5 linked regions of the Candidatus Nitrosotalea okcheonensis genome follow. The protein of the gene in region 1 binds, or shares a complex with, the protein of each later gene. Links are inferred from orthologs where the notes say so. Each region holds a gene or a part of one and is shown on either strand. Other genes may lie near its edges. The genes, in order: BQ3481_RS07990, BQ3481_RS03205, BQ3481_RS11030, BQ3481_RS10750 and rplJ.

Evidence for each region.
Region 2: BQ3481_RS07990 (region 1) and BQ3481_RS03205 share a complex: the UniProt entries of both Methanocaldococcus jannaschii proteins name them as parts of the 50S ribosomal subunit. The link is inferred for Candidatus Nitrosotalea okcheonensis from one-to-one orthologs.
Region 3: BQ3481_RS07990 (region 1) and BQ3481_RS11030 share a complex: the UniProt entries of both Methanocaldococcus jannaschii proteins name them as parts of the 50S ribosomal subunit. The link is inferred for Candidatus Nitrosotalea okcheonensis from one-to-one orthologs.
Region 4: BQ3481_RS07990 (region 1) and BQ3481_RS10750 share a complex: the UniProt entries of both Methanocaldococcus jannaschii proteins name them as parts of the 50S ribosomal subunit. The link is inferred for Candidatus Nitrosotalea okcheonensis from one-to-one orthologs.
Region 5: BQ3481_RS07990 (region 1) and rplJ share a complex: the UniProt entries of both Methanocaldococcus jannaschii proteins name them as parts of the 50S ribosomal subunit. The link is inferred for Candidatus Nitrosotalea okcheonensis from one-to-one orthologs.

Annotation. Positions count from the first base shown.
Region 1 is NZ_LT841358.1:1,332,536-1,337,185, reverse strand. What follows is about bases 805-3,757. They hold BQ3481_RS07990 (50S ribosomal protein L44e), read right to left. Parts: upstream 2,444-3,757; coding sequence 2,165-2,443; downstream 805-2,164. Other genes in these bases: BQ3481_RS07985 (adenine deaminase), read left to right, coding at 2,561-3,757; BQ3481_RS07995 (30S ribosomal protein S27e), read right to left, coding at 1,968-2,165; BQ3481_RS08000 (NTP transferase domain-containing protein), read left to right, coding at 1,401-1,985; cobS (adenosylcobinamide-GDP ribazoletransferase), read left to right, coding at 805-1,404. Outside these bases: BQ3481_RS08010 (cobalamin biosynthesis protein), read left to right, coding at 1-679; more of cobS, read left to right, coding at 679-804; more of BQ3481_RS07985, read left to right, coding at 3,758-4,282; thsB (thermosome subunit beta), read left to right, coding at 4,327-4,650. UniProt on the Methanocaldococcus jannaschii protein: Binds to the 23S rRNA.
Region 2 is NZ_LT841358.1:526,262-530,780, forward strand. The notes cover bases 676-3,497. They hold BQ3481_RS03205 (50S ribosomal protein L22), read right to left. Parts: upstream 2,404-3,497; coding sequence 1,948-2,403; downstream 676-1,947. Other genes in these bases: BQ3481_RS03185 (30S ribosomal protein S17), read right to left, coding at 676-721; BQ3481_RS03190 (ribonuclease P protein component 1), read right to left, coding at 718-984; rpmC (50S ribosomal protein L29), read right to left, coding at 981-1,184; BQ3481_RS03200 (30S ribosomal protein S3), read right to left, coding at 1,184-1,945; BQ3481_RS03210 (30S ribosomal protein S19), read right to left, coding at 2,409-2,804. In the rest of the region: BQ3481_RS03180 (uL14 family ribosomal protein), read right to left, coding at 1-398; more of BQ3481_RS03185, read right to left, coding at 398-675; more of rplD, read right to left, coding at 3,498-3,924; BQ3481_RS03225 (50S ribosomal protein L3), read right to left, coding at 3,921-4,519. UniProt on the Methanocaldococcus jannaschii protein: This protein binds specifically to 23S rRNA. It makes multiple contacts with different domains of the 23S rRNA in the assembled 50S subunit and ribosome.
Region 3 is NZ_LT841358.1:1,881,592-1,886,273, forward strand. The notes cover bases 537-3,521. They hold BQ3481_RS11030 (50S ribosomal protein L13), read right to left. Parts: upstream 2,278-3,521; coding sequence 1,795-2,277; downstream 537-1,794. Other genes in these bases: leuD (3-isopropylmalate dehydratase small subunit), read left to right, coding at 537-621; BQ3481_RS11020 (nucleotidyltransferase family protein), read right to left, coding at 618-1,340; rpsI (30S ribosomal protein S9), read right to left, coding at 1,352-1,795; BQ3481_RS11035 (50S ribosomal protein L18e), read right to left, coding at 2,270-2,617; BQ3481_RS11040 (DNA-directed RNA polymerase subunit D), read right to left, coding at 2,658-3,293. In the rest of the region: leuC (3-isopropylmalate dehydratase large subunit), read left to right, coding at 1-50; more of leuD, read left to right, coding at 52-536; more of BQ3481_RS11045, read left to right, coding at 3,522-4,068; exosome complex RNA-binding protein Rrp4, read left to right, coding at 4,068-4,682. UniProt on the Methanocaldococcus jannaschii protein: This protein is one of the early assembly proteins of the 50S ribosomal subunit, although it is not seen to bind rRNA by itself. It is important during the early stages of 50S assembly.
Region 4 is NZ_LT841358.1:1,831,844-1,836,401, reverse strand. Bases 55-2,915 are described here. They hold BQ3481_RS10750 (50S ribosomal protein L18), read right to left. Parts: upstream 1,799-2,915; coding sequence 1,310-1,798; downstream 55-1,309. Other genes in these bases: ftsY (signal recognition particle-docking protein FtsY), read right to left, coding at 2,756-2,915; argF (ornithine carbamoyltransferase), read right to left, coding at 1,845-2,759; BQ3481_RS10755 (30S ribosomal protein S5), read right to left, coding at 678-1,313; BQ3481_RS10760 (50S ribosomal protein L30), read right to left, coding at 202-669; BQ3481_RS10765 (uL15 family ribosomal protein), read right to left, coding at 55-200. Also shown: more of BQ3481_RS10765, read right to left, coding at 1-54; more of ftsY, read right to left, coding at 2,916-4,057; pfdA (prefoldin subunit alpha), read right to left, coding at 4,069-4,491. UniProt on the Methanocaldococcus jannaschii protein: This is one of the proteins that bind and probably mediate the attachment of the 5S RNA into the large ribosomal subunit, where it forms part of the central protuberance.
Region 5 is NZ_LT841358.1:1,818,751-1,823,342, reverse strand. The notes cover bases 969-3,863. They hold rplJ (50S ribosomal protein L10), read left to right. Parts: upstream 969-1,930; coding sequence 1,931-2,797; downstream 2,798-3,863. Other genes in these bases: rpl12p (50S ribosomal protein P1), read right to left, coding at 3,515-3,814; BQ3481_RS10660 (trimeric intracellular cation channel family protein), read right to left, coding at 2,815-3,444; BQ3481_RS10670 (50S ribosomal protein L1), read left to right, coding at 1,273-1,929; BQ3481_RS10675 (Lrp/AsnC family transcriptional regulator), read right to left, coding at 969-1,084. Outside these bases: BQ3481_RS10685 (transcription elongation factor Spt5), read left to right, coding at 1-11; BQ3481_RS10680 (50S ribosomal protein L11), read left to right, coding at 167-649; more of BQ3481_RS10675, read right to left, coding at 650-968; BQ3481_RS10650 (hypothetical protein), read right to left, coding at 3,888-4,394; alaS (alanine--tRNA ligase), read left to right, coding at 4,472-4,592. UniProt on the Methanocaldococcus jannaschii protein: Forms part of the ribosomal stalk, playing a central role in the interaction of the ribosome with GTP-bound translation factors.

The sequences.
Region 1 (4,650 bases):
TCTTCTAAAGACTACTATCGCAATAAAGGGAATGGAAGAACATGCCTCAAAAATTATGAATTCTATATCGAAAAATGACCTAGATGGTGCTAGAGTACAACTTTCGATGATAGTAAAGCGTGATACCAAGAATTTGGATAAACAGCATGTAATTTCTGCAACACTAGAAAGCATTAGCGAAAACATCGTTGACGGAATAACTGGTCCGCTCTTCTATTTTTCAATTTTTGGTTTGATTGGTGCGTTTGTCTATAGAACTGTAAACACTGCAGACTCTATGATAGGATACAAAACGGAAATATTTAGAAACATAGGTTGGTTTACTGCGAACTGTGATAAAATACTTAATTTTCTTCCCTCGAGACTCACAAGTCTTGTAATGGTATTTTCCTGTATTGTACTAAAGGAAGATTGGAAACACTCTATTCATATTATGAAAAGAGATGGTCCAAAGACTGAAAGTCCAAACGCTGGTTATCCAATGGCTACTCTGGCTGGTGCACTTGGAATAAAATTTGAAAAGATGGAACATTATGTACTAGGTGATGGTAATTCTGAGATAACTGAAAGACATTTTAGAGCTACGATTTCTATAATGAAGGTAACTACAATATTGTTCGTTTTATTTTTTACAGTTCCTGTGATTTTGCTTTTGTCATATCTTGGGTTGATGATTTAATGTTTAAGGGAATATCATCAGTAGTATCATTTCTAACCATTATCCCTTCTAAGAATAGCGAACTAGAAACTGTAGCGAAAAACATGTATCTTTTTCCAGTTGCGGGAGCTTTGATTGGCCTAATTATTGGTGCATCAGGTTATGGGTTATCGTTATTTCTACAACCATTGATTACTGGCTTGATCTTAACTGGAGCACTTGCTATAATCACCGGAATGCATCATACTGATGCACTCTGTGATTTTGCAGATGGAATTATGGCAAAGGGAACAAAAGAAAAAAAACTTCAAGCAATGAGAGACCCAGCAGTTGGCTCTGCAGGTGTAATGACAGTTGTTCTATATGCAGGAGGTATGATACTAGCTATCTCCATGATCAAGGGTTTTGCATTGTTTGAGGCAATACTGTTAAGTGAACTCATGGCTAAACTATCAATGGTAATACAGGCAAATCGTGGGCTTTCTGCTTGGCAAGGACTCAGTTCGCCATTTACCCAATATATGAAGGATCCGCGAAAACTTGTTGTAGCTGTACTATTGACAATAACACCGGCTGTAATTTTGGCAGGAGTTACAGGCGTATTTGTAGTAATATCCTGTGTAGGATTATCTTTTCTATTGCTTGTCATTGCAAACAGAAGCTTTGGAGGAATTTCAGGTGATGTGTTTGGTGCAAGCAATGAGTTAGTAAGATTGGCATCACTACTGATTTTTGCATCTGTATGATAGGACTAGTTATGTGTGGAGGTAAGGGTACCCGAATGAAATCCTCTAAGGAAAAATTACTTTTACTTTATAAAAAACCATTGATAGAACATGTTCTAAATGCTTTAGAAAATTCAGAAATATTCTCTAATATAGTATGTGCTACAAGTAATAATGCTCCAAGGACTCGTGAGTTTGTTTCTAGTTTGGGTTTTGATACATTAGAAACAAATGGAAATGGATATGTCACTGATCTAGGAGAATCTCTGTTAAAGTTCAATGAACCAATTTTTGTAACTTCTGGAGACATGCCTCTTTTAGATCCTGAGATAATTAAAAAAATTGTAAAACTAGTAAATGAAGAAAATGCGTGGACAAGCATATTGATACGAAAAAATTTTCTTCAATCTCTTGGATTGGAAGCAGAATTTTTTGTTAATTATGGTGGTGAAGAATATGTCTATACTGGAATTTCTATAGTAGATCCTAAACAGATAAACAACATACAAACTGTGAAGGAGTCTTACGTTATTCTTGATGATAAAAGAATAGCTACCAACCTGAATACAAAGAAAGATTATGACTTAATCTGTGCTACCTAAAACTTTTCCATTTACTTTTGCGATGGAGCCAGTTGGCTCTGCTAAAGTATTACCACATGCCTTGCACGTAACTACTGACGAAACATGCGAATAAACAACACTCTCTTCTCCACATTCTTTACACTGTACTCTCTGGAATTTACTTCCTGGTTTTGGTATCCAAATATGAGCTCTTTTCATTATGCAACTAACTCCAATTTTCTCAGTCTTATTCCAGATACATTCCACTTCTTCTTACATTCTGGACATGTCATGATAGGTGTAATCTTCTTAGTAGTCTTTGCTGGCTTTGCTAACTTTGGAAATTTCTGACCGCCATAACCTTTCTTGTCTTCGGCATGTCTTCTTTCACCGATAGCAGAACCTCTTCTCTTTCCCGCCTTGTATATGGAGACCTTGTGTAACGTATGTTTCTTACACTTGGGGCAATACCTATTGATCTCCTTCGGCATGTTCATAAAAAATGAGCTACGTTGACCGTAATTTAAACATCGCTTTAATAGATCATAGATTAAATCATCTCTATGAAGGCCAGCTCACTTGCCTCCATGATTTCATCGCTCAATTCGGTTGCAATGGGCAAAAGCAAGGCAGATGTTGTCTTAAAAAACTGTAGGCTGGTTAATGTATTCTCAAGGGAAATTATACCTCAAATTCATGTGGCAATCAAAAAAGATAGAATTGCATATGTAGGAAAAGATGCATCTCATACAGTTGGAGAAAAAACTGGTGTCATTGATCTACAGGATAGATACATCACACCAGGATTTGTAGATTCCCATGTACACATAGATCAATATGTTCTTCCATCAGAACTTGCAAAAAAATCACTTCTATCAGGTACTACTGCTTTGTTTGCAGATCCGATTGACATTGTAAGTGTCTGTGGTTACAGGGGATTCAAGGAATTTGTTAAAATGACACAGCGTCTTCCAATCCGGGTCTATCATGTAATTCCTGGAGGGCTGCCTGTTGATAGAAAATTCAGCCACGCAAGAACATTGACCAAAAAAGAAGAGCTCAAGGGATTGGATATTGAAAACGTGGTTGGATTGGGCGAGGTATTTTCTTGGACCAAAGTCACAACACGAGATCCTAATACTATGAAAAGTATATCCAATGTTTTAGAAACTAATGGCATCATAAATGGTCATACGGCTGGTGCGAGTGATAAAAAACTAAATGCGTACATCGCTTCTGGAATTTTCTCATGTCATGAACCAATTGATTATGATCAAGTCCTAGAACGACTCAGACTTGGAATGTGGGTCATGATGAGAGAAGGTTCTATCAGACGAGACCTAGATAAAATCCTGCCTAGTACATTGTCTCATAAAACGTATCTTGATAGACTTATGTTCTGTACCGACGGGGTTAACCCAAAAGATATTGTAGATTACGGAATGATTGATCATTGTATAAGAAAATCTATCTCTATTGGCATGGATCCAATAGATGCCATAACTATTGCATCAAGAAATTCCTTTGAGTATTACGGCATGAGCAAGGATCTTGGTGCAATAGCACCAGGCAAGTTAGCTGATATTCTAGTCTTTGACGATCTGGAAAAGATCAAACCAAACAAGGTCTTTGTAGGAGGAAAACTGATGGTAGATAACAACAGCCTTGTAGTAGACACACCTAGGACCATAATCCCCGACTGGATGAGAAAAACTGTGAAGACAGGAATAAAGTTTGGAGAAAAAGACTTTGTTATACCGTGCAAGGAGAACATAGCTCAAGCATTGATTATCAAGCTTGATACTGAAATAATAACAAAAATGGATCAGGAAGAGCTTCAGGTAATAGACGGTAATGTAGTGACATCATACGATAAAGATGTGTGGAAGGTAGCTGCCATTGATAGAACATATGGTACTGGAAAAAAATCTGTAGCATTTTTAAGAAATTTTGGTGCTGATGTAGGTGCATTTGGATGCACACAGAGCTTTCATGAAAATGATATGATAATTGTAGGCTCGAATGAAAAAGACATGGCCTTTGTTGCAAATACTCTGACTAAAATGCAAGGTGGTATGCTTGTCGCTAAAAATGGTAACATCTTAAGTAAATTCTCATTACCTCTTGCAGGCCTGATCTCCTCATTATCTTTTGAAAAAACATTAGATGAATACGCTAGTATAGATTCTAAACTAATCGAGACTGGGTGCAAATTTAAAAATCCTCATCTAATACCTCTTTTCTTACCGTTTCTTGCATTACCTGAGATCAGAATCTTATACACAGGTGTTGTAGACGTTAAAAATAGAAGATACTTGAAGATCTTGAATCGATAAGATATTAAAAGGGGCAATTAATTACATGAATTAAGGGCTTAATTTTGGCATCTATTCAACAAACACCACAAGGACCTGTGTTAGTACTAAAAGAAAGTGCATTACAACAAAAGGGAAGAGACGCACAAAAGAATAACATTGCTGCAGCAAAGCTAGTTGCAGAACTTGTAAGAACAAGTCTTGGTCCACGTGGAATGGACAAAATGCTTGTAGATTCTCTAGGTGATGTTACAATTACAAATGATGGTGCTACTATTCTAAAAGAAATCGATGTTCAACACCCAGCTGCAAAAATGATGGTTGAGATTTCAAAAACTGTTGATAATGAGGTAGGTGATGGTACCACATCTTCTGTAGTATTTGGTGGT
Region 2 (4,519 bases), 810 kb from region 1 along the record:
TTTTCAGCTGCTTCTACTGCTACTGGTCCCTTGATTTCGGTGCCTTTTATTTCACCTTCAGGCGTTACAAGTACTGCTGCATTGTCTTCAAATGTTACTCGCACCCCGCTTAATCTCCGTACAGCATATTTTTGTCTAACAATAACAGCACCAAATATTTGTCCCCTTAGTTCACCAGGACCTTTCTTTACTACAACATTACAAAAGTCTCCAACAGCCGCCGATGGATAACGAGCAACTCTAGTCTTTGTTTTTTGAACCATTACAATTTCTAAGATCTTTGCACCAGTGTTATCAGCACATACCACTTGCGCTCCAAGTGGAAGAGCTCTTGTAACATATGGTCGGAATTCTTGAACGCCTTTTGCTGAAACTGCACGACTCTTTGTTGCTGCCATTATGATACTACCTCAACTACAACAAAAGAAACACTCTTTGAAAGTGGTCTGCATTCAGCAGTAAGAACAACATCTCCTTCTTTTACATCCATACATTGTGGTCTGTGTGCATGCAATTTGCTTTGACTACGTGCATATCTCTTGTATTTAATATCAAGTCTTGGAAACTCTTGCTGTACAACAATTGTTTTTGGTGCTCGAGCACTTACCACTTTGCCTTGAACTAGCTTACCTCTAATACTCAAAGTTCCGTGGAAAGGGCAAAGATCATCATGACATTCTGATTTTGGTGCTTTGACTTGAAGTCCTATGTTTCTAGTCATGCCTTTACTCCCATCCTTTCAAAAGATCTTTTTGCAATTGTGTTCCCATCTACAAAAGTAGACATTTCATCAAGGTTGAATTGCCAGATCGAATTTTGCTTAGGTATTGTCTTTACCCCTGTTGCAGTTTCAATTGCAAACATGGATTTTGTTTCGTCAATTATCTTTCCGTGTAACCCCACTATTTGGGAATTGTTAGATTTTACAATAGAAGTTTCAAGTCCGATTAATTCATGACGTGTGATATTCTCTGCCGTAATCATTTAGATTTCATCTCATTTAGTCTAGTTAATACTCTTGCGATGTCTCTTCGAAGAGGTTTTACCTTTCCGCTATCTTTTCTCAATGTTCCTTTAGATGCTTCAATCTTTAGTTTGGTTAATTCTAAACGCAATTGTTCCAATCTATCTTTAAGATCAGTCTCGTTGAACTCTCGAACTGTTTTCATCTTTATTCGGGCCATTACTTGAGTTCCTCCTCTACTTCTTCAAATGTTTCCACTTTTTCTATCAATTTCTCTTCAAGTTCAATTACTTCACTTTCAGTACGTGGTTTGGTTGGATCAATTTGTGTCTCTTCAACAATTTCAATTTCCTGTGGAAGTTCCTCAACTTTTTGTTTTGTATCTTTCTGGATTGCCTTTAGTTCAAATTCTGGTATGAATCTCTCTTTTCTTGCAATGCGTATTCTAACTCCAATAAGACCCATTTTTGTTGGTACATGAACTATATCTTCTGAAACTATGACTGTTGCTTGGTGTCCGGCTCGTGGAAGCACACCCTTACTGTGTTTTTCAAAACTAGAACGATCGCCCCTTAGTTTACCAGAAGTTGTTATTTGTACACCCATCGCTCCTGCTTCCATTATTGTTTGCATTGTCCACATGACTGCACGTCTAAATGCAGTTCCTCTTGCAAGGTGTTGAGACATTCTGTTGCACATCACACTAGGTTCAAGCTCTGGTTTTGTTATTTCGATGACAGATATCTGCGGGTTTTTGAGGCCAAAGTCTGTTTCTAAAACTTTTGTGAGATCTCGTATCCCACTTCCTTTTCTTCCTATTACTATACCAGGCCTTGTTACATGCAATCCAACTCTAGTTCCTGTTGGAGTTTTTTGAATATCAACTCCTGAAAAACCAGCTTCTTTGATTGCCTCTCTTAGATAATCTTTCAAGAGCATCAGTTTGTAACTATCATTGATTACATTTTTCACTGAAGACATGTTTATAGTTCCTGAGCTACCAGCTCAACATGAGTAAGAATATCCACTTTTGGTGATGCACGTCCCATTGCACGAGGAGTGAATCGTTCAAGTTTTCTCCCCTTGTGCACTGTAGCATTAATTATTTTTAACCTGTCAAGATCCATTCCACGATATTCTGCATTTGATTCCAAGTTATCAAGCAGTCTGATGAATTCTCCTGCTGCTTTTTCAGGATATCTCCCAGACATGACGCCAGTATCTGACTTGTGACCTATTTCATTATGATATCTCTTAAATGGCACAGCGCGTTCCAAATTGGTAACAGATTGTAAGTAACTTCGTGCAGATTCAATCGACATCCCCTTTATCTTGTGTGCAATTTCTCTTGCATGTTTGTGTGAGATTGTTTTTTCTCGCAATGCGGCACGAACGTGTCTTGTTTTATCATAATTTTGGAAAGCGTAGCTAAAATGCATATGTATCACTTCAATGGTACGTACAAGCTTGACCTGGATGCCCCTACACCAGGTGCACCATGTATGACTCGTTTATTGGTTCGTACAAATTCTCCAAGGTAGTGTCCTACCATTTCTTGTCTAATTGTGACTGGCAAGAACTCCTTTCCTGAATAAACATGAATTGTAAGACCGACAAAATATGGTAGAATGATTACATCTCTTAGATGTGTCTTGATTTGTGTGTTAGATTTACCTGCTTTGACAGACTTTACCTCTTCCAGGAGTTTTCGTTTGCCATCTGTAATACCCCTTGTAAGTGATCGTCGTGCTCTAGATGGTAAAAGCTCAAAGAGTTTTTCTAATGAAAGACCTTGAATCTCTTCAAGTGCAAGACCTCTATACTTGTATTCTTTAACCATTTATTTTCACCATCACTTTAGTTGATTCACGATTGACCATATTATAGCATTCCTATCTTTGTAGCCAAGTCTCTTGCTTTTTCAATCGTCTGGAATTTTACAAAAGCTTTCTTACCATATACTGTTCTGCACACGTTCAACCCGATTGGATCTTCTTTGTATAGAAGTTTAATCGCTTCAATTATTTTTGGTTTGGTTGCCTCTTCTCTTACCAAGAAACAGATTCTGCTTTCATTTTCAACTAGTGCGAATGTCTTTTCAGTAATATACGGTTTGAGTATTATGTGATTTGCTTCTTCAACGTTCATTTGTTGATCACCATGATTTCAAGATGAGGAGACTTTATTTTAGAAATCTCATCAATTGCACCCTTTGAAAATACTGTCAATCGTATAGGTTGTGCACCAGGGGCCAAGTCAAGTACACTAAGATTCTTTACGTTTACTACATCTACTCCCAAAAGTGAGCTTGATGCCTTTGAAAGATTCTTGGAATCTTTTACTACAAGCAATACACTCTTGCCCACCTTGGTTTTCCTGCCTCTGAGCAGTGGTTTTCCGGAACGGCCCTTTAGTCTGCTTTTCAGCCTGTCCACATCTTGTGACAAATTTAGGGCATCTAAAACTTTGACTAGTTCTTTCGATTTTACTACTGATTCAATTTGATCAGATATGACTACTGGAAATGATTCAATCTTGTCTACTTTGTGGCCTCGAAGTTTTATCAATGCTGCAGATGCTGTTGCTGCCAATGCAGAACAAAGAGCAAGACGGTTTTCTTTCTTGTTTAGCATTTTATGTATAACTCGCTCAGATGTTGGCGGGTGTGCTTGCCTTCCTTTACGTGTCATTGCAACTCCACCAGCCTGACCTTGTCTTCCACCTCCACCGCCAGCCATTCTTGCAACTCTTGCTTGGTGATGACCTGTTGGAGGACTGTTAGATTCTGCAACTACATCCATACCAGCATTTGGATATCTGCCCTGTCTTTGAAAAGAGTGAGATTCCAAGTGGACATATGCTTTGTGAATTAGCTCATTTCTAACCGGAGTTGAAAATACATGTGGCAATTCAACTTCGCCATCTTTTGAACCGGTTGTTGTAAAGACTGGAACTTTCATATCATAATCTCCAAGATCTTTGGTTGTGTGACCTTTGTCAATTTTGGTCTTACCGGCGCACGAAGTTTTACAAGTCTGCGATAAGTTCCCGGGATCGAACCGCGTATTACAACATAATCACCTTGCACCAAACCAAAATGTTTGTAACCACCAGGAGGATTGATTTTTAGTTCATCGTTTTGAGTATTGCTTACTATCATGATTCTACTATTGTACTGAGTTCTTTGATGAAATCCTCGTTGACCTGCTCTTGGAACAGAGTACATGATTGTGGCAGGACTGATTGGACCTAATGTACCAAGAGCTCTGACACTTTTTCTTGATTTGTGTTGTTTCTTTTTGACACCCCATCTTGCAATTGGACCTTCGATACCTTTTCCTTTTGTAATTGCTGCAATATCAACTTCAACCCCTTTTTGAAAAACTTGATCTACTTTGACTTCTTTTCCCATGAGATCTTTCAAGAATGCAAATTGTTTTACAATATCTCCGCCCTTTACTGCAACTTCAAAGACATAGGGTTTTTTTTGTTCAAGTCCTGCTTTTCTTGGAAGAATAGCTGCAATTGCAAAGAGTTCGTCAATTTGTGCAAGTG
Region 3 (4,682 bases), 550 kb from region 1 along the record:
CTGCAATACATGGACATTTTGTAGATGTAAGGGAATTGGATTTGAATTAGAATGCAACCATTTCAAAAAATAAAAAGCATTGCTACACCACTTGATAAGGTAAATGTTGACACTGATCAGATAGTGCCAAAACAATTTCTAAAACTAATTCAAAGAACTGGATTTGGTCAATACTTGTTTTACGACTGGAGGTTTGAAAAGGGCACCCCGAGAAAAGATTTTGTCTTAAATGATCCTGCATACAAAAACTCCAAGATCCTGCTTGCAAGAGATAACTTTGGTTGTGGTTCTAGCCGAGAGCACGCAGTATGGGCCCTTGATGACTATGGTTTTAAGGTGATAATCTCTACATCGTTTGCTGATATTTTTTACAATAACTGTTTCAAAAATGGGATTCTCCCAATACGGGTCTCTGATGAGACACTACAAAAATTATTCTCTACAAAATCTGAAATTGAAGTAGATTTGGAGGGCCAATCCATATTGGTAAACAATGTGCCAATCTTGTTTCACATAGAACCATACCGAAAAAAAATCCTACTTGAGGGCTTGGATGATATTGCAATGACATTGCTACATGAAGATAAGATTATGATCTATGAAAGATCTCACAAAATCTAGCCGAGTTTCTTTATTATTGAATTAACCAATTCTTTGTTTCTTTCAACACGTGTAGGTGAATCAATGTCTAACCACTGAATTTTTCCTATGTCATACGCCGCAATTTTTCCTCTCTTGGATAATGGTTGTAAAATATCATAAGAAAGATTCAGATCTTTTTTTTGTTGGCTTTTGGTCTTTATTGTGTTAATTATTCTGGAATTTATTATGTATATTCCGAGACACTCTGCCATCTGTAATTCAATTATAGGTTTTTCCTTGAATTCATGAATTATCCCGTTCTTGACTATTGCGAATCCTGTCTCTTCCTTTCTATATCTTCTCACAGCTATTGTAGCATGTGTCTTGGAATCCTTGTGAAATTGATACATCTTGCTTATGTCGACTGGGCACAAGTTATCAACAAACCATAAGAGAAATTCTTTGCTTTCACCAAGGGCCGATCTCAAGTGAACAAGATCTCCTCCTGTTCCACTCTGTGAATCTTGTATGAATTTTATAGTTTTTTTAAACGAGATGTGATTTTCAAAGTATTTCTCTATCTGTTTTCCAATACCTGTAAAATTACCTAGTATGATTATCTCATCAATTATGTCAAACTTGGAAAGGTACTTGGCAATGTGATAGACCAGTGGCCTTCCATTGACTGGAATCATTGCTTTTGGAATATAATCTGTGAATGGCCGTCCGCGTGTTCCGCGGCCTCCTGCCAAAATCACAGCTTTCAAATCTATCTATATGATTTCTGTTTTCTTCTTCGTGCACCAGGACCTCCAAATTTCTTTGGTTCCTTTCTTCTGTCATCTCCGCTTAACAGGTGCTTGTCAAATTCACTCAATCGTTTTCTAAGGTCTTCTCTTACTGTTCTTGTGAGTGGATGATCTTTTGGTTCCTTTCTGGATTTTGTCCAGCCTGTCATTGCTCTTGAAATTGCAATTGCACTAGCGTAAGATTGTCCTACAAAACCTCCACCTTTGACCTTTACCGAAAGATCAATCTTGTTTCTGAGATCTCCTGCAACCTCCAAGGGGCCTAGCATGATTTCTCGTGCTACTTCTTGTTGAACCATTTCTACTGGAATGTTGTTAATTCTCACACGACCTACACCCTTTGTGATATATGCATGTGCACGTGCGGTCTTTCTAGATGCATAATAGCTTTCTAATTTTACCATTATTCGTGCCACCCGACCATTTTTCCTAGTTCTCCCAGAGTTGTATAATATGGAGAAGGCCTTCTAATTTTAGCGTCATCAAACTGCGTTGTTTTCTTTGATCTTAATTCATTTGGTACGCCAAGATAAGCTCTTAATCTTTTCAAAGCTGTTTTACCAGACGGCTTGTTCTTTGGTAGCATTCCTCGTACCATTCTACTTATCATGGTATCCGGTCTTCTGGGGTGAAATGGACCAAATTTAGGATTATTGATACTTGCAATTTCCAAAAATTTTCTATATTCCTCGATAATTGTTTTTCTGTCTCCTGAAATCATGATGTTTTCGGAATTGACAATTGATACTCTGTTTCCTTTTATGAGTAGTTTTGCAACATGGGAACAAAGTCTGCCTGCAATCATGTTTGTTCCATCAACTATGATTGTCTGTGATACTGCTGTATTCTTTTCTGATGATTTTACTTCAGTAACTTGTTTAGCCAATTATTTTTACTCCTTTTCCAGTTGGGTGATCCTTGATAATCTGAGATATATCTGATATTTTTCCGCCTGATTGGGTTATTTTTTTTGCACCGCTAGTTGATATTGAAAATGAGCATAATGTTATTTTGTGTGAGAGGTTGCCAGTTCCTAGTATCTTGCCTGGTACTATGACAACATCATTGTCTGATACAAATTTGTCCAGTTGGCCTAAATTCATTGTTCTTTTTGCTCTGGTTGGTTTTAACGCCAGATCTGCTAACCTTTCCCATATGGGTGCATTGTTCTTCTTTGAAGCTACACGCAAGGTCTTCACCATTTGAATAACAATCTGGTTAGTCATGTGTAATAATGCCCACTTTTACCCAAATATAATATATGCTTCAATCAAGTGTGGCTACATTCTTTTGGAATTCGCCTAGTCTTTTTTCAAGTTCTTCAATGGATGCACGTAGGACTTCTTTTGGAGTCAAACTACCTGTAGTTTCTATGGTCAAAATATGTTCGTCGGGATTATTTGTAGATGTAAGGGCTGAAACTGTAGCGGAATTCCACTTGGCATGATCGCTACCTCTGCCTAACCTTGCATATGCTTCCACTTTTAATTTCTGACTTGGAGCTAGTGCAACAATTGGAATGTTCGGGCTGACTGGCTTGACAACTTCGTCTTCTGAACTAATCTCTGCTGAGGTAATAGTACGGGTTGTATCTGAATTACCAGAATCTAGCATGAGCAATACTCTGCATCGACTACAGCCAAGTTCACTGTGGCAATCACATGCTGCTGGTTCCACAAATCTTTCAAGATCTGTTCTAAGCGGCATCATTGCAAGCCTGTGGGCTACTCCCTCATCTGGCAGGACTGATGAATTCTCGATAATTATGACATCGTCAACAGAGAATGTGGGAATCCCTGCAAGGCAAATTCGTCTAAGCGCATTAGCATATTGAACAGGTATGCCCTTTAGCTTAACAACCATATTGTTACCACTTTCCTGTACAATCTCTAAAGAAGTCAAATCTTACGAAAAAGGACTGAAATTCCAAATAAAAATCTAGCGAGTTTTTCTTTATAGATAAATACCAAGCATGATTACCTCAATTGTGGATACTAAAGTAACAATTGTCAGATTTTCAGTAGAGGGCGAAAAATTTGAGATATTGGTAAAACCAGATCCTGCCTTGGAGTTCAAGCTAGGCAAGAGAAAGGATATTTCAGGTATCATGATTTCCGATGAGATTTACTCTGATTCTAATAAAGGCACTAGAGCATCTACCGAGAAATTAATGAAGGCATTCAAAACTACTGATGCAACTGTGGTTGCAACCATAATGCTTCAGAAAGGGGATCTGAATCTTACTACGGATCAGCGAAGAAAAATGGTCTCTGAAAAACGTAAACAGATAGTGGATTTTATCTCTAAAACATATGTAGATCCAAGATCACATCTGCCACATCCGCCCCTTAGAATAGAACAATCTATGGATGATGCAAGGGTATCAATTGATCCCTTCAAAAATACCGATGAGCAGATCAAAGAAATAATTGAACAGATTCGTTCTATAATTCCATTAAAATCTGAAAACATGCTCCTTGAAATTTTGGTGCCAGCACAATTTGCTGCTCAATCTTATTCTGTCTTAAAGTCATTTGGAACTTTAAAAAAAGAAGAATGGCAAGCAAACGGTTCACTTAAAGTAATACTAGATATACCGGCGGCGGCAAGGGCAAATGTAATGGATAGGTTAGGTTCTGTAACGAAAGGTACTGCTTCTATTGAGGTTGCAAAATGATGGATGTAAAAAGAAGATACGTTATTCCAGGTGATGTGATAGCAACTGGGCCTTTACGACCTGAACAAAACGTGTATCAAGATGGCGATAGAATGATTTCAACGTGCATTGGGATATCTGAAATTTTTGAAAATTCTGTTAAAGTGATTCCTCTCACTGGAGGATATATGCCAAAAACAAATGACTTGGTCATTGGCAAAGTAATTGGAACCTCGCCCCTCTCTTGGGAATTTGACATAAACTCGTGTTTTGTTGGATTTTTACCTGCCCAAGATGTTTTTGGTCGAGACTATTCTCCTACTAAGGATGAGCTAAAACAAAGACTCGATATTGGTGATTTGGTTGCAACCAGAATTGCTAATTTTGATAGATCGAGAGATCCTCTTCTTACAGTACAGGACAGAGATCTTGGCAAGATCGAATCCGGTGAGCTAGTTACGATATCGCCAAGCAAAGTGCCTAGACTGATTGGTAAACGCGGTTCTATGATTCAAACAATAGAGATGGCTACTAAAGCAATTATTACAATAGGTCAAAACGGATGGATAGTAATATCCTGTGAAGATTCCGAGGGATTATTAAAGGCAGTAGAAGCAGTGAAAATGATTGATGCT
Region 4 (4,558 bases), 500 kb from region 1 along the record:
AGATTTGGATGTGGTGGGTGAGTAGAATCATGACCGAAATGTTTGGGATCAGTCATTAGCATTCTTATGAAATGATGTTTGTGTAAACCAGATTGACCAAGTCCACCCTTATGGCCACTTGCTCTGTGTTGACCTATTTGTCCCCAGCCACAGTGTCTACTTCCTCTATATTTTCTTGTTTTTCTAGTTCTTGTTGGCATTTTACATCATTAACCTCACTTGTGCTAAGAGTTCTTTATGACTACCAAGAATTCCTCCCTCTCCATACATCTTCTTGGTGTTTCGTTTGAAACCATGTTTGGGAGGCGATAAAGCAAACCATGGCTTGAGTGGCTTTAGTTTAGATAATGTAACAGAACCTTCAGCAAGTGATTTTGCAAGTTCGTCGGTATTTTTGAATCCTAATTGAGCCATATCTGCCTCGGTAATTTTTTGATATCCACCTTTGCGTGCCTTCTTCTCCAACAATTCTTTTGTGGTGGACACATCAATTTCCTGCCACGATACATAATGTTTAATCTTGTCAAGCATTCCTTTTGTATTATCTTTCTCGGGAATTATTGTAGCTCTGAATCTTTTGTCCAAGTTTAGGAGATCCATTGTTGTAGTAGCCCAATAAGGAACATTTACGGTTCCCTTCATTCTAACTATTAAGAAAGCTTTACCCATATCTTCATTCAACCCTGACTAAATGTTTGTCTCAAACAATCCAAAACAGCTCGTGATGTAGAGGTCATGGTGTTTGTTGACCCCGTACTTTTTGTCCATGCGTCCTTTAAACCGGCTAATTTTAGAAGATTTCTAATATTTCCACCTGCTACAAGACCAAGGCCTCTTGGACCTGGTATAACTTCCACTGTCACACTTCCACCCCTTCCTCTAATTTTAAATGGAACTGAATGAGGTTGTTCACATCTGCATTCCCAACTTCCACAACCAAGTTTTACTGGACTTACATTAAGATAAGCTTGATTTGTTGCTTTTTCAATTGCGATTCTCATTTGCTTTGATTTTCCTTGTCCTATTCCTAACCAGCCATTTTCATCGCCTGCTGCAACAAGTGCCTTGAATCTAGTATACTCACCATTGGTTGTTTGTTTTTGAACAATTCCAACATCTATTACTTCAGTTTTAATTCCCGGCAATAATTTTTTAATAATTCCAGCCTCTTGAATTCTATAACCATTTTCATAAATTTCTTTCATGGATGTAATTTTCTCAGTTGCCACTAGTGTTCCCAATTTTGTTCTTGGAGTCCACACTTGTTCTGGCTCTCTTCTTGGCGGTCTTGTTCTCTGTTCTGTTCTACTCATTTGGATTTAACCTCACTATCTATTGCAGATTTTACTTTATCGATTTCATTTGCAACTTTAAGATGCTTACCACTAATCCTTTCATCAGATGGAAAAGTTTCTGCGTCTGCCGGTACTTCTAGACCTGCATCTATTATTCCTTTCAATGCTGCCGCAATTCTTTGAGTATATTTTCTAGTACCAGTATAAAGTACAGCGTTCTTGGTTCCGCTCGCAAGTGCTTTCTTACCTGCCAAGTAACCAGTCAGATATGCTGCAGGTATACTCTTTCTAGATCCCTTCCAACCTTTATTTAGAAGCGATCTGGAATGAGCTGATGAAAGAACCTTATCACCTGCCATTTCAGGTTTATGAATTTGTACAAGTGTATTTTCGTTAGATATCTGAACTGTGATAAAGTCTCGTCTACCCATAAGAAGATGCCTTCTTTTCTTATAGTTGGTCTTCTCGTCCCGAGATCTACGTAATATTTGTGAATATGCCATCTGCTAAACCTATTTACAAAAAATTTTGGTGAAGCTCTTATAAACGTTAGACTCTGAGCAAAGAAGCCATCAATGCCTTTTGCGCATGAAGTCTATTTTCTGCTTCATCCCATACTACAGATTGTGTGCCATCTATTACTTCACCTGTAACCTCTTGACCTCGTTTTGCAGGAAGACAATGCAAGAAAATTGCATCATGATTTGCTTTTTTCATCAAATTAGAGTTTACTTGAAAACGAGGTAGAAAATCCTTTGTCCTATCCGTTGCCTGGTGATGAATTGAAACAAATGTGTCAGTTACCACAACATCGGCATTTTTTACTGCCAATACTGGATCGCTAAGTAATTGAATATTGATGAATTTTTTTGATTCTTTTATTACCTCGCGATTTGGCTCGTATCCTTTAGGAGTTGCAATGTTAATGTCTACTGATGCTTTTGCGCACCCATAAATCATAGAATTGCACACATTATTTCCATCTCCTATCCATGCAATTTTTAATCCATCAAGCTTTTTCTTTTTCTCTTTGATCGTCATAAGATCTGCCAATATTTGACAGGGATGAAAAGAATCTGAGAGCCCATTTATTACAGGAATGGTTGAGTTTTTTGCCAACATTTCTAATTCATCATGAGAATACACCCTAGCCATAATTACATCAACATATCTTGATAGAGTCTTGGCCGTATCTTCTATTGTTTCACCTCTTTTTAGCTGTAAATCATCAGCAGACAAACTGAGAGCATGTCCGCCCAATTGAAACATTCCAGTTTCAAAGCTTACTCGTGTACGAGTTGAAGGCTTTTGAAAAATCATGGCAAGTGTTTTATTTTTTAGAAGCGGTTTAGAAATTCCCTTTTTTAGATCTTGTTTTAGTTTTATGGCATCATTTATTATTCCAAGTAATTCATTTTTATTCAACTCGTTTAATGTGAGTAGATCTTTTGTTTTTACTTTCATTTCTTCATCCATCCAAACAACGAACGTTTCTTTATAGGCTTCTCATCTTTTGACTCTTCAATTGTTTCTTTTTCAGTTTCTAATTCAGATTCAGGTTCTGATTTTGGTTCATCTGTCTGTTTAGTTTTTGGTCGTCCTGTAGAAATCCATTTTTGAATATCAGATGCAAGTTTTCTTGCCTGGTTATCATTTTCTGGAGGCGGTACATCAAATAGAGCAGAATATGTTTCTATATCATTTGTGGATATTCCAGTAAACGGATCTTCTGACATTTCTTGTTCAGAAAATGGTTTTAGTTCAACCTTAGGTTCTGGTTTTAGTTCAACCTTAGGTTCTGGTTTTAGTTCAACCTTAGGTTCTGGTACTTTTTTCTTAACACCCTCAACAACCTCCTCTGGACCAAAGAGTGTTTCTAAAAACACATCTTTATCAAAAGGTTTCAGATCCTTGTATTCTTGTCCAACACCTAAGTAAAGAATTGGACTAGATGTTACTTTTACTATTGATATTGCAGCCCCACCACGTGCATCTGCATCACTTTTTGTAAGTATTGCCCCATCAAATGTAGTATAATTATAAAACTCTCTTGCTTGGCTCACAGTATCATTTCCAGCTAATGCATCTCCAACAAATAGTTTAAGATCAGGATTTACTACCTTGTTAATTTTAGATATTTGATCCATTAAATTTTTGCTAGTTTGCATTCTACCAGCTGTATCAATAAGTATACAGTCTATTTTGTGCGATTTAGCATAAAGAACTGCATCTCGTGCAACTGCAGCTGGATCAGAGCCATAGTTTTGAGCAATAACTTTGATGTTGAGCCGTTTCCCATGTTCACTTATTTGTTCTATTGCACCTGCTCTATAGGTATCAGCTGCTGCAATTACAACCGAATATTTGTTTTCACGTAGAAAATTTGCAATTTTTGCTATTGTTGTAGTTTTTCCCGTACCATTTATTCCCATAAATGATATGATGTAAGATTCGCCTTTTTCCTTCTTTGTTTGAATATTAGAGAGAATATCTACCTTGCCGGCGTTATCAAACATATTTGATATACTTTTTCTTAATTCCTGTTTTACAACTTCATCTACTGTGTCCTTGCTAACTGTAGAACCAATCAGTTGTTTTTTCAAATCACCTTTTAGTGCGTCAATAACTTCTGTTGCAACATCAGATTCTAAAAGCGCAATTTCAAGTTCAAATAAAACTTCGTCAATGTCTTTTTCCTTTAGCTCTTTTTCTCCAAAACTTTTTGCGGCTATAGAAAATGCATTTCTTAATTTTTCAAACATGTTATACTGCCTTACTGCGTTGAACTATGATTAGATTGTATAAGTCTGTTCATTTCATGTTGTCCCTGTTCAAGCTTCATAGAGACTTCATGTCGCTGTGACGCTAATTGTTGCAACACCATCTCTAGTTCCTTAATTCTAGATTCCATATAGTTTATTGCTAAATTTTTATCTTGTTCCACAGAAGCTCCAGCACCTATATTTACAATCATTTTTTGTTCAGGATTTATTTTTGCTTTAACATAAACTCCCAAACCAATTGGTACGAGTGTTTCACAATCAACATTACCGACCATCCCCTTCATTGATTCGACCGCATTTGTTGCCTCCTGTAAAAGTCTCATTACTGTTTCCTCACGTTGTACCAAATCATTCAGATATGATTCAAGAGCCTGCATCTGTTGCAACAAAGACTGAGCCTGTTCTTCACTCATCTGCAAAAAATTCACTTGTTGACTATAAATTCATTCTGAAAATATCAAATAAAACAAAAAGAAGAAA
Region 5 (4,592 bases), 490 kb from region 1 along the record:
CAACGCATTAGGGTACTGCCAAGTTTTATCAGAATACATCGATTACTTTCATTGTGTGACCAAAAAGATAATTTCTTAAGAAATTCGTGACAATTATGACATGCCATGATAACTTGGTGTCCTTATTAGCAAGGATTAAATTTACATTTAAGAGGGAAGAAAAAATATGGCAGACATACAAACCGTTTCTGCACTAGTAACAGGAGGCCAGGCCAGTGCAGGTCCTCCTTTGGGTCCAACATTGGGACCTCTTGGTGTAAACATTTTACAAATAGTCACTGCCATAAATGAGAAGACTAAAGATTTTGAAGGAATGAAGGTACCTGTCACAGTTAATGTCGACAAAGGAACAAAGAAATGGACTGTAGAGGTTGGAATTCCATCGGCAGCAGCCCTAATTTTAAAAGAAGCTGGTATTCAGAAAGGATCAGGAACTTCTGGTGCTACATGGGTAGGAGATATTTCACCAGATGCAGTTGTCAAGGTTGCCAAATTGAAAATAGATTCGTCATATGCACTTAATATAAAATCAGCATCAAAAGAAATAATCGGAACATGTCTTGCACTAGGAATCAAGATAAGCGGCAAGAATCCAAAAGAAGCAACAGCCGATCTAGAATCGGGCAAATGGGACGACAAATTCAAGTAATTATCCAGTCATGGAATAGATTGGATCTTTATCGGTCTTCTGTAACTCAACAAAAGTTTCCGTATTTTGTATTCCGTCAATTTTTCCTATCTTTTCTATAGCCACAGTATGTAATTCCTCAAGGTTCCGCGCTCTCAGAGTCAACAATATATCAAATCTTCCAGTTACTTCAGATATTACAACTATTTCAGGAGTTTTCAACAATGCCTTGTGAATCTGATCTTTCAACTTTGGATCCCGGTTAATACCCATAGTTGCCCTCACTCCAATGCCTATCAGAGACTCGTCAACTACAATTGTGAATTTCTTGATTAGTTTTTTCTTGACAAGTCGTTTTACTCTGCTATAGAGAACTGACGTGTTGACACCGAGTTTTTTTGAAAGATTTGGAACTGACGTGTTACCATCTCTGCTAAGCTCGGTAATTATTTTCATATCTAATTCATCGAATTTGTGCAACTTTGCGACTTGTTTTTATTACTATTTAATAAATGTAAGTTACTTTTCCAAAAGTATTCTTATTTCAAGGCTAGCATCACCATAAGAAATTTTCCTAGTCGTGTAATTCTCGAGGGATTTTGTCGCTAAAGGATTTTAAATAGGCAAATCAGAATGCTTTCGTAATGATTACCGAGTCCCAGATAGCTCAAATGATAACCGATGCCAAAAAGAGCACAAAGGAGAGAAAATTCAAGCAGGCAGTAGAGCTAATCATGGTTTTCAGAGATATTGATGTAAAGAAAGGATTTGCGATAAATGAGACAGTTCAGTTACCAAAAAAAATGAACCAGTCATCTTCAATATGCGTTATTGCGTCAGGAGATCTTGGTGTAAAAGCAAAGAGTGCCAATGCAGACTTGGTAGTAGACAGTACACAAGTATCACAGATGGGATCAAACAAAAGAGAGTCTCGTAAACTAATCAATGGTTATGACTTTTTCCTTGCAGACACTTCAGTAATGGCAAACGTTGGTAAGACTCTGGGTCAATTCATGGGTCCTAGAGGAAAGATGCCAACACCACTTCCGTTCAATGCTCCAATAGAGTCGATATTGGAAAGATTTAGATCTTCAATAAGAGTTAGACTGAAAAATTCTCTTTCTTTGGCATGCAAGATAGGCGATGAGACAATGTCTGATGAAGATCTAGTTGCAAATGCTAACGCAGTAATTGGTACAATCGAAAAGAAATTACCTAGTGGTGATAAGAACATCAAGAAAATAATGATCAAGACCAGCATGGGAAAGATCATCAAACCAATCCAACCAGGAACGAAGTAACATGCACCAGAATAGAACAAAATATCCTCAAAAGAAAGCTCAGATGTATCAACAGTTACAAGAACTACCAAGCAAGTACAAAGTCATAGCACTTGTAAGGATGGAAAAGGTAAGATCTTCGCAATTATTGCCGTTAAGAAAAAAATTCAAAGGTGAAGTAGAAATTGTAAGTATCAAAGACAAGGTTGCACAGAAATCACTTTCTACACTAAAGATTCCTGGAATTGAAAAACTTGCGGCAAATCTAGTGGGACAATGTGTATTGATGTTTACAAACATGAGCCCAATCAAACTGAACATTTTACTTGGTAAAAATAAAATAATGATGGCAGCAAGAGGAGGAGACAAGGCAAGCATAGATGTAGTCATCAAAGCTGGCAACACTGGAATTACCCCAGGACCAATTCTTACTGATTTTAAAGAAGCGGGAGTATCAACCAAGATTGATCAAGGAACTGTTTGGATAACAAAAGACTCTATAGCAGCAAAGAAAGGCGATACCATATCCGGAAAATTAGCTACCCTGCTGAGCAAACTAGATGTCAAGGCGGTAGAGGCAGGCATAGTACTAAACTCGGCTTTGGAAGACAAGGTAATTTACAATCAAGAAGAATTGACAGTAGATGTAGAACAATACAGGGCTGCATTTGCCAAGGCACACCAAGAAGCATTATCACTATCCATAGCGATAGGATACGTAACTAAAGAAAACGTCAACATGATACTTGCAAAGGCTGCTCAACAGGCAAGATCACTTGCGATAGAAGCAGGCTTCCTTACTGATGATACCAAGGATGCAACAATACAAAGAGCACATGGACAGGCAAAATCATTATCAGGCAAACTAAAGGGTTACAGTCCTCAATAAATTAGCAAGATAATATTTTAGCGTACTTTGGGCAGATTCCAGTTGTATTTCATGGCAACCAATCGCAGTATTGTTGTAACTAGTATTGAGCCGACTGTTGCCACTTCTATTTGAAGTTGGACTATTAGAAGAATGTAAAAAACAACAACGCCTAGAAAACTTGCTGATGCATACAGTTCTTTGACAAAAACCATAGGTACTTCATTTACAAACATATCCCTCAAGATTCCCCCACCTACTGCAGTTATCATTCCAGCCATGGCCATCGCTAGAAAATTCATCCCAAACAATTGATATGCCAGAGTTGCCCCGATGGCAGTAAAGACACCCAATCCGAGAGCATCGAATTTTAAAAACAAATTCCAGTGTTTTTGCATTCTAGGATAAAGAAAGAATATGACAATGCCAGTAACAGTAGTAATTATCACATAATTTGGATCAGATATAGAATGGGGTGGAAAATGTCCAAGTATTATGTCCCTCATAGTACCTCCAGCTACACCAGTGATAGTTGCAAGAATTATAATTCCTACAATGTCTGCTTTGTGTTCAATTGCCTTGAATGCCCCAGTAACTGCAAAAGCCATCGTTCCAAACAAATCCAATATCAACACAATAGTTTGAATTGGAGATGATAGTTCAGTCAAATAACAAAGTAACCAGAACTATAGTAAATAACGTTTAAGAGATTACAAAAAAGGGAATAGATTTACAGTTTTAACCAAATAGTGCAGAAAGACCTTCCATTGCCTGTTCTTCTGTCTTTGCAGATGGCAGATCAGCCTCTTTCTTTGCTTCCGATGCGCCTCCACCTGATGGTGCTGCAGGTGCAGCAACTGCTACTGGGGCAGCCTTTATTGCTTCCTCAATGTTTACATCTGCGAGTGCAGCAACAAGTGCCTTTACTTGTGCCTCATTAACTTCAGCACCTGAAGCCTTGACAACATTAGCAATATTTGCTTCGTTGATTTCCTTCTTTTGTTTGTGCAAAAGCAACGCAGCGTATACGTATTCCATTGTAAACAAATTTTGCAAGAGGCATAATATAAAACTATGGAGGCATGTAAAAAATAAATCTAAAATGATTTCTCTAGTTTAAGATTTTAAGACCTCGACAAATAGAATACATGTATTTCTTCAAGTCCTTGTCATAAAGTGTATCCATTCTTTGTTTTAAGATTCGCTTTGCTTGCTCCTTTTCTACACCATCTGGCAGAGAGAGTACGTTGTTAATCAATTCAGGTATAGATTCTCTAACCCAGCCAGAAATAATATTGTGAATGTTTTTGTGTATTTTTTCAACATGATCAGTGGTGATATCAAAAACTCCAGTAAAATTATTGTGTTCTACCCTGTAGATCAAAGCAAATATGCATTCTTTTGGATCGGGATTCTTCAAAAGTTCTAACGATTGAGGTCCAGCTTTTCCTTGAGATACTTTATTCTTCAGCCCTACAGGATTTATTATCATACCATTAACTCCAATGTTGGAATTCTCTACTCCAGTTACAATTCCTATAACAATATCCCTATGTTCGCCATTTGGCTGTGATGCAAATACATGGTCTCCTTCCTTCCAACCTTTTTTTGTAAACATGAGAAACTTTCCTAGTAAATCATATTTAATGTGTTGCTTCAGAATGCTTAATATCAGTCAGAAGGAAAAATTGTGAAATGGACAAGGACCAGATCCTTTCAAAGTTTTCTACTGATCCAGACAGATACTACAAGGTCGCATTATTTGAAAATGAAGGATTTAGGAGGAAATCATGTATCAAGTGTCGCAGGTTTTTCT